3 regions of the Bacillus songklensis genome follow, and region 2 is predicted to be linked to each of the others. Evidence: riboswitches for the same ligand, from Rfam matches in the RefSeq annotation. Region 2 holds a riboswitch; each other region holds the start of a gene.
The links. Region 2 has a riboswitch for lysine ahead of ACFOU2_RS06325 (aspartate kinase). Riboswitches for the same ligand answer to the same signal wherever they lie in the genome.

Region 1 (3,287 bases), on a different contig from region 2:
AAGATAGGGTAAAAATGGAAGTTTCATTATATGAAAAAACACCTATAAACCACATGAAATGGTTCATAGGTGTTTTTGGTGAAAAAGCTCGATTTATTTCAAGCTTGTCGAAATTTATCTTACATGTATTATTTTATTCGAGTATTCACTCCGCTAATATCGCATTGTTCTAATGGAATCATTTTGGTTTTCTTAGTGAACTTATATCCAAGCCATACAACAATAAATAAGGGCAAACCAATATAAGAAACCGCGACACTATACCAATCAATTTGTTCACCAAGGAAAGCCGAATAATTTTGCCCTAAAATAACGAAAGTACATAAAACAAAAGCGAAAATAGGGCCGAACGGGAACCATTTGGCACGGTACGGAAGTTTCTTTAAGTCATGTCCTTGAGCCACAAAAGCTCTGCGGAAACGATAGTGACTGATGGCAATTCCTAACCATGCAATAAAACCGCACATCCCGGATGCATTTAATAGCCATGTATAAACGGCACCGTCCCCAAAGAGAGAAGCAAAGAATGCCAAAACGCCAACCAGGGCAGTAACAATAAGGGCGTTGACAGGAACCCCGCGTTTATTGACTTTCGCTAAAAACTTTGGTGCTTTTCCTTCTTTGGCAAGGTTCCAAAGCATACGCGTTGAAGCGTACATACCGGAGTTACCGGCCGATAACACAGCCGTTAAAATAACGGCATTGATTGCTGAAGCGGCAAAGGCAAAGCCGGCACGTTCAAAGATGAGGGTAAATGGACTTACACGTACATCATCACTTGCCAGGGTTTCTGTTGTAAATGGGATGAGCATTCCGATCACAAAAATAGCTAAAACGTAGAATAATAAAATACGCCAGAATACTTGTCTTACAGAACGTGGAACGTTGCGGGCAGGGTCTTCACTCTCACCGGCAGCGACCCCAAGCAATTCCGTTCCCTGGAAGGAGAAGCCGGCAGCCATGAAAATGCCCAGCATCGTAAAGAATCCGCCGTGGAACGGACCATCTGCAATGGTAAAATTTTTAAATCCGGTAGGTTCACCGGCGAAAATACCGAAAATCATGAAAATACCCGTAACTAAAAAGACAATAACGGTTACCACTTTAATGAGTGAAAACCAATATTCCGCTTCACCAAAACCTTTGACGGATAAATAGTTTAAACCAAACATAATCACTAAAAACAAGGCGCTCCAAAGAAGAGAGGAGCTATCCGGAAACCAGAATTTAATGATAAGGGCACCGGCAACCAACTCTGCGGCAATCGTGATCGCCCAGTTATACCAATAGTTCCAGCCAAGTGCAAAACCGAATGCAGGGTCTACAAACTTCGTTGCATACGTACTGAAAGAACCGGCTTCCGGCATATAAGCTGCCATCTCACCAAGACTTGTCATCAGAAAATAAACCATAATTCCAATGATGGTATAAGCAAGAAGCGCTCCGCCTGGACCGGCTGTATGGATTGCTGCTCCGCTCGCTAAAAACAAGCCTGTTCCAATGGCGCCGCCAAGGGAAATCATCGTTAAATGACGGGCCTGCAAGCCGCGGTGCAGTTGTTGCTTTTCTTGTGTTCCGGCATGTTGACTCATAAATAAGAAAACCCCTTTTCTTGATGATAATCGGAAGGAGCGAGAGCAATAAAAAAAGCCTCGAAAGGATTTCGACGGCATTCTTTATTCAAACTGCATCAAACCTTCCATGAAGATAGCTCTTCACATTGACCCGGTTAGGGCAAATGTGACAGTTCTGTCCCTGTTCGGGAACAGCCCCAGCCTGTCCGTTCAGAGAAAAAGAACAAGCTTCGGCGATTTTTCCTTTCAAGTGACCTCATGGGTGTTCTCTGCACCTCATTCACTTTACTATTAAAAATCGCGACCTCTACCTCATCGATTAGGATGAGGGTTTGCTATTCATTTTTTGACACAGAGTTCATTATAGAACGAACCAATGAAAATATCAATATATAAAAAGGATGTTAAGAAACCTGACAAACGATTGGAGTCCATCTTATAAATTTTATATGATCATAACAGATCACATGATTCTCCTGCGATTTCGTATAACCTTTTAAGATGGGGGCGGATATGAAAACCCGCGTCTTACCCTGATCGATCAAAGTATCGGTCAGGGTCTTTTTTATTTTTGCCAATATGAACGTGTGAACGAATCCTTTCTTTTCGGGAAGGAACGCTACCCGTCCCGTTTGAGAACGCACTCTCTTTAAACTTTGATGCAATCACCATCCCGGCGTTCTCTATTGAAAAGTCATTCGTCTGAACCATCGTTTGGAAAAGCTTCAAAACCACCAAGTCCTTCTCAAGGGATAACCGTGATTTTGGTCGTTCCTGGTGAAATGGTACCCGTTCTTTTCAGGGGATAAACACCATTTTCTTAACGCTGAGCCTCCAATTCCTAACGTCGTGCTAACCTCTTTTGTTGTATAAGCCTTATCTATAGTTTCCACATCGTTACCTCCCTCGAAGACCCCCGTTCATTATCATTTTACTATAATTGGGGACAATTTAAGGTTCCCATACAAGCGGTTGATAAATACACGACAATTTTCGGGGAAATAATTCATGTGTTTATCTACATCTCGCGCTTTTCCGTTTTTTCATCTTGAATAAGCGAAAAAGGTTCTCATATAAGGCTTCGGCAAGGGCCCGTAAGGGAAATGGGCGAAGCCTTATGCGTAAATAATGTAGCATGGACCGCTTTTGTCCATGCTACATTATTTATGTGGATTTAGATACTTCGGTCTTAGTAATTCTAGATTTCAATACAAATGATGTAGTAAAATAAAGTCATTGGTTAAATCTAACAGGGTGGGACAGCGTTATGCAAAAGTATAAAGTATATGGTGCGTTAGTTATGATCATGTTGTTTTGGGGATTCAACGTTTCGGCGACAAAGGTATTGGTCTCTCATTTCGCACCTTTGACGATGACCTCTTTTCGTATCTTAATTGCGGGATTATCGGTTTTGCTCATGTTAAAAATCATGAAGGCTTCCCGCAAGCTTCAATTAAAGGAATTGGGTTTTATTACCTTTGTCGGCTTATTCAATGTAGTCGGGCATCATTTCTTTTTATCGTTGGGATTGCAAAAAACAACGGCTACGAACGGTGGACTGATTATGGGATTGGCACCGCTCATGACGACCGTGCTGGCCATCTTGTTTTTGGGAACGCGCCTTACATTCATTCGCTTCATCGGCATTGTTTTCGGATTGACGGGAGTAAGTTTTGTTGTGTTACACGGAAGCGGTACGCTGTCATCCGGATC
Region 2 (3,287 bases):
AATCGCCAATACGGGCAATGTCAAAGCATCATCGCCGCTGTATAACGCAAAACCCTCATCTGTGTTAGCAATGATTTCAGTCATCGCATCAAGGTCACCGCTTGCTTCTTTAACGGCTACAACATTTGGAAGTTTAGATAGCTTTATAACCGTCTCGGCAGCAATATTTGTGACAGCACGCCCCGGAACGTTATAAAGCATGACAGGCAGGGATGTGCTTTCGGCAATCGTTTTAAAGTGTTGATAAAGTCCTTCCTGGTTTGGCTTATTATAGTATGGTGCCACCAGCATAATGGCATCCACACCGGTTTCTTCCGCTTTTTTTGTCAATTCGATGGAGGCATATGTGTTATTGCTTCCCGTACCCGCAATAACAGGTACTCGTCCGTCTACAACTTCTGCAACATGGCGAAATAAAGCTAATTTTTCTTCTGTTGATAAAGTAGGAGATTCACCGGTTGTTCCTGCAATCACCAATGAATCGGTGCCGTTTTCAATTAAATAATTGACAAGCTTGGTTGTTTTAGGAAAATCGATATTTCCTTTATGGTCAAAAGGTGTAACCATAGCAGTTGACACTTTTCCAAAATTAATCATATTTCCACTCCTTCATAACAATCCCCGTCTTTTGACGAGATGATCTTATTATTTTGCGCCTGCCATTTCTGCATCCAATTGGAAAGCTTGGTGAAGCACTTCTACTGCCCGCACCATCTCTGCTTGATTCACCACTGTTGAAATTTTAATCTCGGATGTGCTGACCATTTTCACTTCAACTTTTTCTCCTGCCAATACTTCAAACATGTCTGCGGCCACGCCTGGATTAGAAACCATTCCTGAACCGACAATCGATACTTTGGCTAACCCGCTTTCGTGCTCAATGCGTTCATACCCTAATGTGTCTGCATATTGTGAAAGTACATCTACTGTTTTCTGTAAATCGTCCGTCTTGACAGAGAATGAGATGGAAGGTTCACCGGATGATATGATGCTTTGAATAATAATGTCCACATTAATTTGATGCTTGGCCAATGTAGTAAAGATAGTGGGTAGTGTATGTAGTTGATCTTCCATTCCCACTACTGTCACGCGCGATACGTTATCTTCAAATGCAATCCCTCTTACAATTAAATTTTGCTCCATTGATGCTTCCTCCTCCACGATTGTTCCTCGCTCCAATTCCATGCTTGAACGCACTTCAAGCGAAACATGATAGTTTTTTGCAAGTTCAACAGCACGGGGATGCAAAACTCCCGCCCCTAGGTTCGCTAATTCTAACATCTCATCATAAGAAATAGATTGTAACTTTCTTGCTGTTTTGACATAACGGGGATCTGTCGTAAATACACCTGTTACATCTGTGTAAATATCGCATTTATCGGCTTGTAAAGCGGCGGCTAATGCCACAGCTGTTGTATCGGACCCTCCCCGTCCCAATGTGGTAATCTCTTTATCTGCTGTGATTCCCTGAAATCCTGCCACTACTACGATTCGACCTTCGTTCAACAAACCTTGGACACGCTCTGTTTGAATATGTTCGATTCTTGCATTACCGTGTATCGCTTCTGTCTGGATTCCTGCTTGCCAGCCTGTAAGGGATACGGCCTCATATCCTTTTTCCTTTAATGCCATACATAGCAAGGAAATCGTCATTTGCTCTCCTGTTGCCATCAGCATATCCATTTCTCTCTTGCTAGGACTCACGGATATCTGCTTTGCGAGGGAAACAAGTTCATCCGTTGTTTTTCCCATCGCCGAAACGACTACCACCACTTGATTTCCTTGCTGTATTTCCGCAATGACGCGATTGGCTACATTTTGAATGCGCTCAACAGAACCGACTGATGTACCGCCAAATTTTTGAACAATTAATGCCATACTGGACCATCCTTTACTATTCATTTTTCATATAGGCTTTTCAAATGATAGGTTTTCTCAAGGTAAAAAGTATTGGTTGAGACCAATTTTGAAAATAAAGCTGTTTTAGGAACCCGTTTACATCCTCTTTAAAAAACAAAAAAGCAATGAGATAGAAAACTATCCCATTGCTTAATATGAACAAATAGTAAAATTAAGTTCCGCAACGTGAGATAGCTCTCCAAGGTTTCATTTACCTTGACAGTCCTACATTTCTTCAATGCAAAACCAGCAAAAGCAGCAATGAGGCTGCCTTTGCTTCGGCGAATTTTCCTTTCCATCATGTTCACCGGAGCTCACTCTCCTCCCATGATTTACTCTTAAAATTCGCACCTCTATCTTCACTTCAACGTAATGAAGTGTTAAATCAATATGAAATTATTTACATCATAACAAACTTTTTGGGCTCTGACAACCCTAACTTTGCAATTTCTCAAAAATAGCTTCTGCCACATTTCTCGGAATATCGGCTTCTTGTATCTCTTCTATCGTAGCTTCTTTCAAACGTTTAACAGAGCCAAAATGTTTGAGCAGCGCTTTTTTTCGTTTTTCCCCCACGCCTGGAATGTTATCGAGGACAGACTGGAACGCAGATTTAGAACGAACTTGGCGATGGAACGTAATCGCAAATCGGTGCACCTCATCTTGAATGCGCTGCAACAAATAAAACTCCTGGCTGTTTCGCTCCAATGTGATAATTTCCGCTGGTTGTCCCATGATCAAATTAGAAGTACGGTGCTTCTCATCTTTCACAAGTCCTGCGGTCGGAATGAACAAGCCCAATTCATTTTCCAATACGTCCTCAACAGCAGCTAAATGTCCTTTCCCGCCGTCCACAATAATTAGATCCGGAAGAGGTAAATTGTCTTTTAGAACACGGCTGTATCTTCTTCGAACCACTTCGCGCATGGATTCATAATCATCCGGTCCCTCTACTGACCTAATTTTATATTTACGGTACTCCTTTTTGGCCGGTTTGCCATCGATGAACACAATCATGGCGGAGACCGGATCGGTTCCTTGAATATTGGAGTTATCAAATGCTTCAATACGCAGAGGAGCCGCAATACCAAGCTGTTCACCCAAGCTTTCTACCGCCTTAATCGTTCTTTCTTCATCCCGTTCAATCAAAAAGAATTTTTCTTGAAGAGCAATTTTAGCGTTTTTACATGCTAACTCTACTAGCTCTTTTTTCTTTCCGCGCTTCGGATGGTGAACATTGACCTCTAACAATTGCTCGACAAGCGAAGCGTCAATCGTATATGGCAATAAAATCTCTTTTGGCTTAAAATGATTATTTTGGTTGTAAAACTGACCAATAAACGTTAAAAAGTCCTCTTCCGGCTCATTATAAAACGGAAACATAGACA
Region 3 (3,287 bases), on a different contig from region 2:
ACGGCGATCACTCCATCCGTTGCTCTGCCTTTGCTGCCGTTATAGGTCTCACCTGTAATGACTAACTTTAACTGAAATAGAGATGAAATGAAGTAAGGGACTAAATATGATAATGTTGCAATGTAAATAACAAAATCAAATGCCGCAGAAATAGAATTTGAGATTGTTGAAAAAATAAATAACTGTCCAAGGCTGTTTGTTACGATTAGCGAAAATTTAGGAATCCCATTTTTATCTTCTTTTAAGAAAGCCGGAATGAACAAACCTTGCTTCGCAGCTTGATATGGAACCTCAGAACTTAACATCACCCAACCGATTGTAGAGCCGAATAAACTCACTAATCCTACCGCTGCCAAAATTTTGCCTCCGATAGGCCCCAGCACGGTTTGGATGGCATCGATTAACGGTTTATCAGAATGAATAAGTGCTTCTTGACTTAACATCCCCATCGTCAGCGTACTGATCCCAACATAAATGGCAATGGCAATAAACAATCCAAGAATCGTTGCACGCTTTACATCTATCTGTTTTTTTGCTCTAGATGCAAAAACAACTGCCGATTCTACACCAATAAATGCCCAAAGCGTTGTGATTGCAGCATTGTTAATCTGACCGAGCAAACCAGCTGTATGGCCTGCATCATCTACTCTAGGTGCGACAAATGGAAGCATGTTTGCTTTTTGGAATGCGAATAAACCTACCAAAATAAATAAAAAGAAACCTAGCACTTTAGCAGCCGTCGCCAGGAAGTTTAATTTCCCTGCATTCTCTAACCCTCTTAATATAATAAAATGTGTTCCCCATAAAAGAATGGTGCAAACGATGAATGTCAAAGCATTTCCCACTTTTAATGTAAAGGAACCAATTGTAAACAGCTCTGCCTGATTTGTAAGTGCCGGAAAAAATGTAGATAAATATCCGGCAAAAGTTGTAATAATGGCAATGTTACCTGCTAAATTTCCAATCCAGTAACCCCATGAAGACATAAAACCGGATAATGTAGATGCTTTTGAACCGGGTTTAAACAATTCTTTCGCATATATTTGGGGTCCACCAGATAACTCTGGTTTTCTTATAGCCAAATTACCAAATACTAACGCAGTCATAAGGACTCCAAATCCGGTTAAAATCCATGCCCCCATCACACCGGCCGGACTTGCAGCTTCAGATAAAGAACGGGGCAGCATAAAAATTCCAGATCCAACCATATTCCCTACTACAAGGGCCGTTAAAATCCATAAGCCCAGTTTATTATTTTTACCCACAACTTGATTCTCCTCTCGCTTTTCCTTCTTGCTCAAAATTACAAACTATCTATATTGCCATCGCATTAATGGTTAAATGAGCATAAAAAAAGCACACCTGCAGACGATGTGAAATCACTAAACCGCATCAGACAAAAAGATAGTACATCATAGCTGAAACTATGACAGTCCTGCACCTGTTCGGATACAGTCCCAGCCGACATAATCAGAGAATTATGACGCTTCGGCGATGGTTCCTTTCATTTGACCTCACGGAGTTCTCTGACTCTCCTTCAAACTACTCTTAAACACCGCGACCTCTACCTCATCTTGAGCTGATGAGGAATTTTTATTGAATCCAATAACTAGAATACGTTCGATAGACCTAAAAGTCAATAGAAATATTTTACTAAGATAAAGTATTAGAGAATCAAAAGTTCCATTATATATATATTCCACTTAATAACTCGACACATCTTCATTCAATCAAGAGGCATCACAATCGGTGATCCAGACAACTTGAATTCGCCCTCAAGGGTTCACCTAAGCGGTTGGCGCCAACCCCGCAAGGGGGGTGCCAGCCGCTTAGGTCTAGAAAATTTGGCATGGCCGTTCTTTGGTCAGGTCGAATTTTCTAAATCGATCTATATAAATCCACATTGAAAATCCGACATGGCAAAAAGCAGCCATGTCAGATTTTCACCTTTTCAGCCTCTTCAAGATGTAAAGACAAAAAAAAAACTGTAAGTAGCTTAAAAAACCAAAGCATAAGTCATTCTGCTTTATCTTATTCAGGGTCCTCCCTTTCTTGCATCTTGAATGAGCTTATAAAGGTTCTCATATAAGCGGTTGACAAGAACCCGAAAGGGAGCTTGGCGGCCGCTTATGCGTAAAGAATTTGACATGGGCGTTTTTTGATTCCAGCTCTTCTTGTTTCGGATTTATTCATCTTCCTCGTCACCGAAGAAATCAAGACCATCAAGGAATCCGCCTTCCTCTTCCCCTTCTGTGCCTCCAAAGGCCTCTTCTGCGCCCTCCACCATTTCATCCATCATCTCAGCAGCCAGCATCCCTCCGAATACACCTGCCGCAAATCCACCAATCGCTCCGCCTAAGCCGCTTTTATGGTGGCCATGATGACCATGTTCAAACTCCATTCGATGTGACTGATACAAATGGGCTTGATGAAGCGTTTCTTCCATAATATGTCTTAATTGCTCAGCAAGCCTGTCAACATCCTCTAATAAAGCATGTGAAAAGAAGATCTCCCTTTTTAATTCTACTTCTCTCCCAAATGAAGGTACGTCCAATTCTAGTAAAATACGAAGCCCGTCTTGCTCAACTGCCGCCTGAAACTCGACTTCCTGCACTTGTCCCGCCAGCAAGCCTGTCGGGAACAGCTCAAATTCTTGTTTAAAGCCATCAAAATGACCAGATCCATGCTTCTCACGGAAGCCGAGACGGGCGAATGCTTCCAATAAAGCATAAAACGGCGCTGGTGCTAAAATGCGAATGGCGTCATGATCATTGCTGTCTACCCCGCCGGCGATATCAAGGTGTGTTCTAAAATGGTAGGATACGTTTCCCGCTGAAATGGGAAGGCCTTCAGGCAGTTTGTATGTAAACGGAAAATCTTTCACTTCATTTGCTTGAATGATAAAAGGTGATACAACCGGGATAGACGTAATTTTATGAGTATAGGTTTGCCCGTTTTTCGAAATCACTTGCAGCCATAATTCTACAGCGATACTGTTCATTTCTTGTTCCACATTGCCGCCCTGAACACGAATCGTACCATGTACAATTTCGTTCATTGCATATTCAGGTTTTGACAACATTAAATCCACTTTTGCAGAGCCGACGCCCATTTTGGCCATAAATTTTTTAAACATACTTATTCCTCCAATATTCGAGCATAATGGTTCCATTCAAGTATACGATACAGATTGCCTTAACGTTTCATCTTTTTTTATATATTTAAAGAAAAAACAAGTAAGGAAAGCACCAGCATTTATGCCAGTGCCTCATGTTCTATAATAAGTT

Region 1: another riboswitch for lysine. It lies ahead of ACFOU2_RS14290 (amino acid permease); the one in region 2 lies ahead of ACFOU2_RS06325 (aspartate kinase).
Region 3: another riboswitch for lysine. It lies ahead of ACFOU2_RS22720 (amino acid permease); the one in region 2 lies ahead of ACFOU2_RS06325 (aspartate kinase).

The regions. Positions count from the first base shown of each region.
Region 1 is NZ_JBHRZT010000052.1:606,353-609,639, forward strand. Features, by position in the region: gene ACFOU2_RS14290 (amino acid permease) at 129-1,592, opposite strand; lysine riboswitch at 1,701-1,892, opposite strand; gene ACFOU2_RS14295 (hypothetical protein) at 2,103-2,309, opposite strand; gene ACFOU2_RS14300 (DMT family transporter) at 2,842-3,287, shown strand, end outside.
Region 2 is NZ_JBHRZT010000020.1:651,154-654,440, forward strand. Features, by position in the region: gene dapA (4-hydroxy-tetrahydrodipicolinate synthase) at 1-597, opposite strand, end outside; gene ACFOU2_RS06325 (aspartate kinase) at 646-1,878, opposite strand; lysine riboswitch at 2,084-2,263, opposite strand; gene uvrC (excinuclease ABC subunit UvrC) at 2,335-3,287, opposite strand, start outside.
Region 3 is NZ_JBHRZT010000072.1:735,684-738,970, forward strand. Features, by position in the region: gene ACFOU2_RS22720 (amino acid permease) at 1-1,265, opposite strand, end outside; lysine riboswitch at 1,398-1,575, opposite strand; gene ACFOU2_RS22725 (sporulation protein) at 2,186-3,136, opposite strand; gene ACFOU2_RS22730 (chromate transporter) at 3,276-3,287, opposite strand, start outside.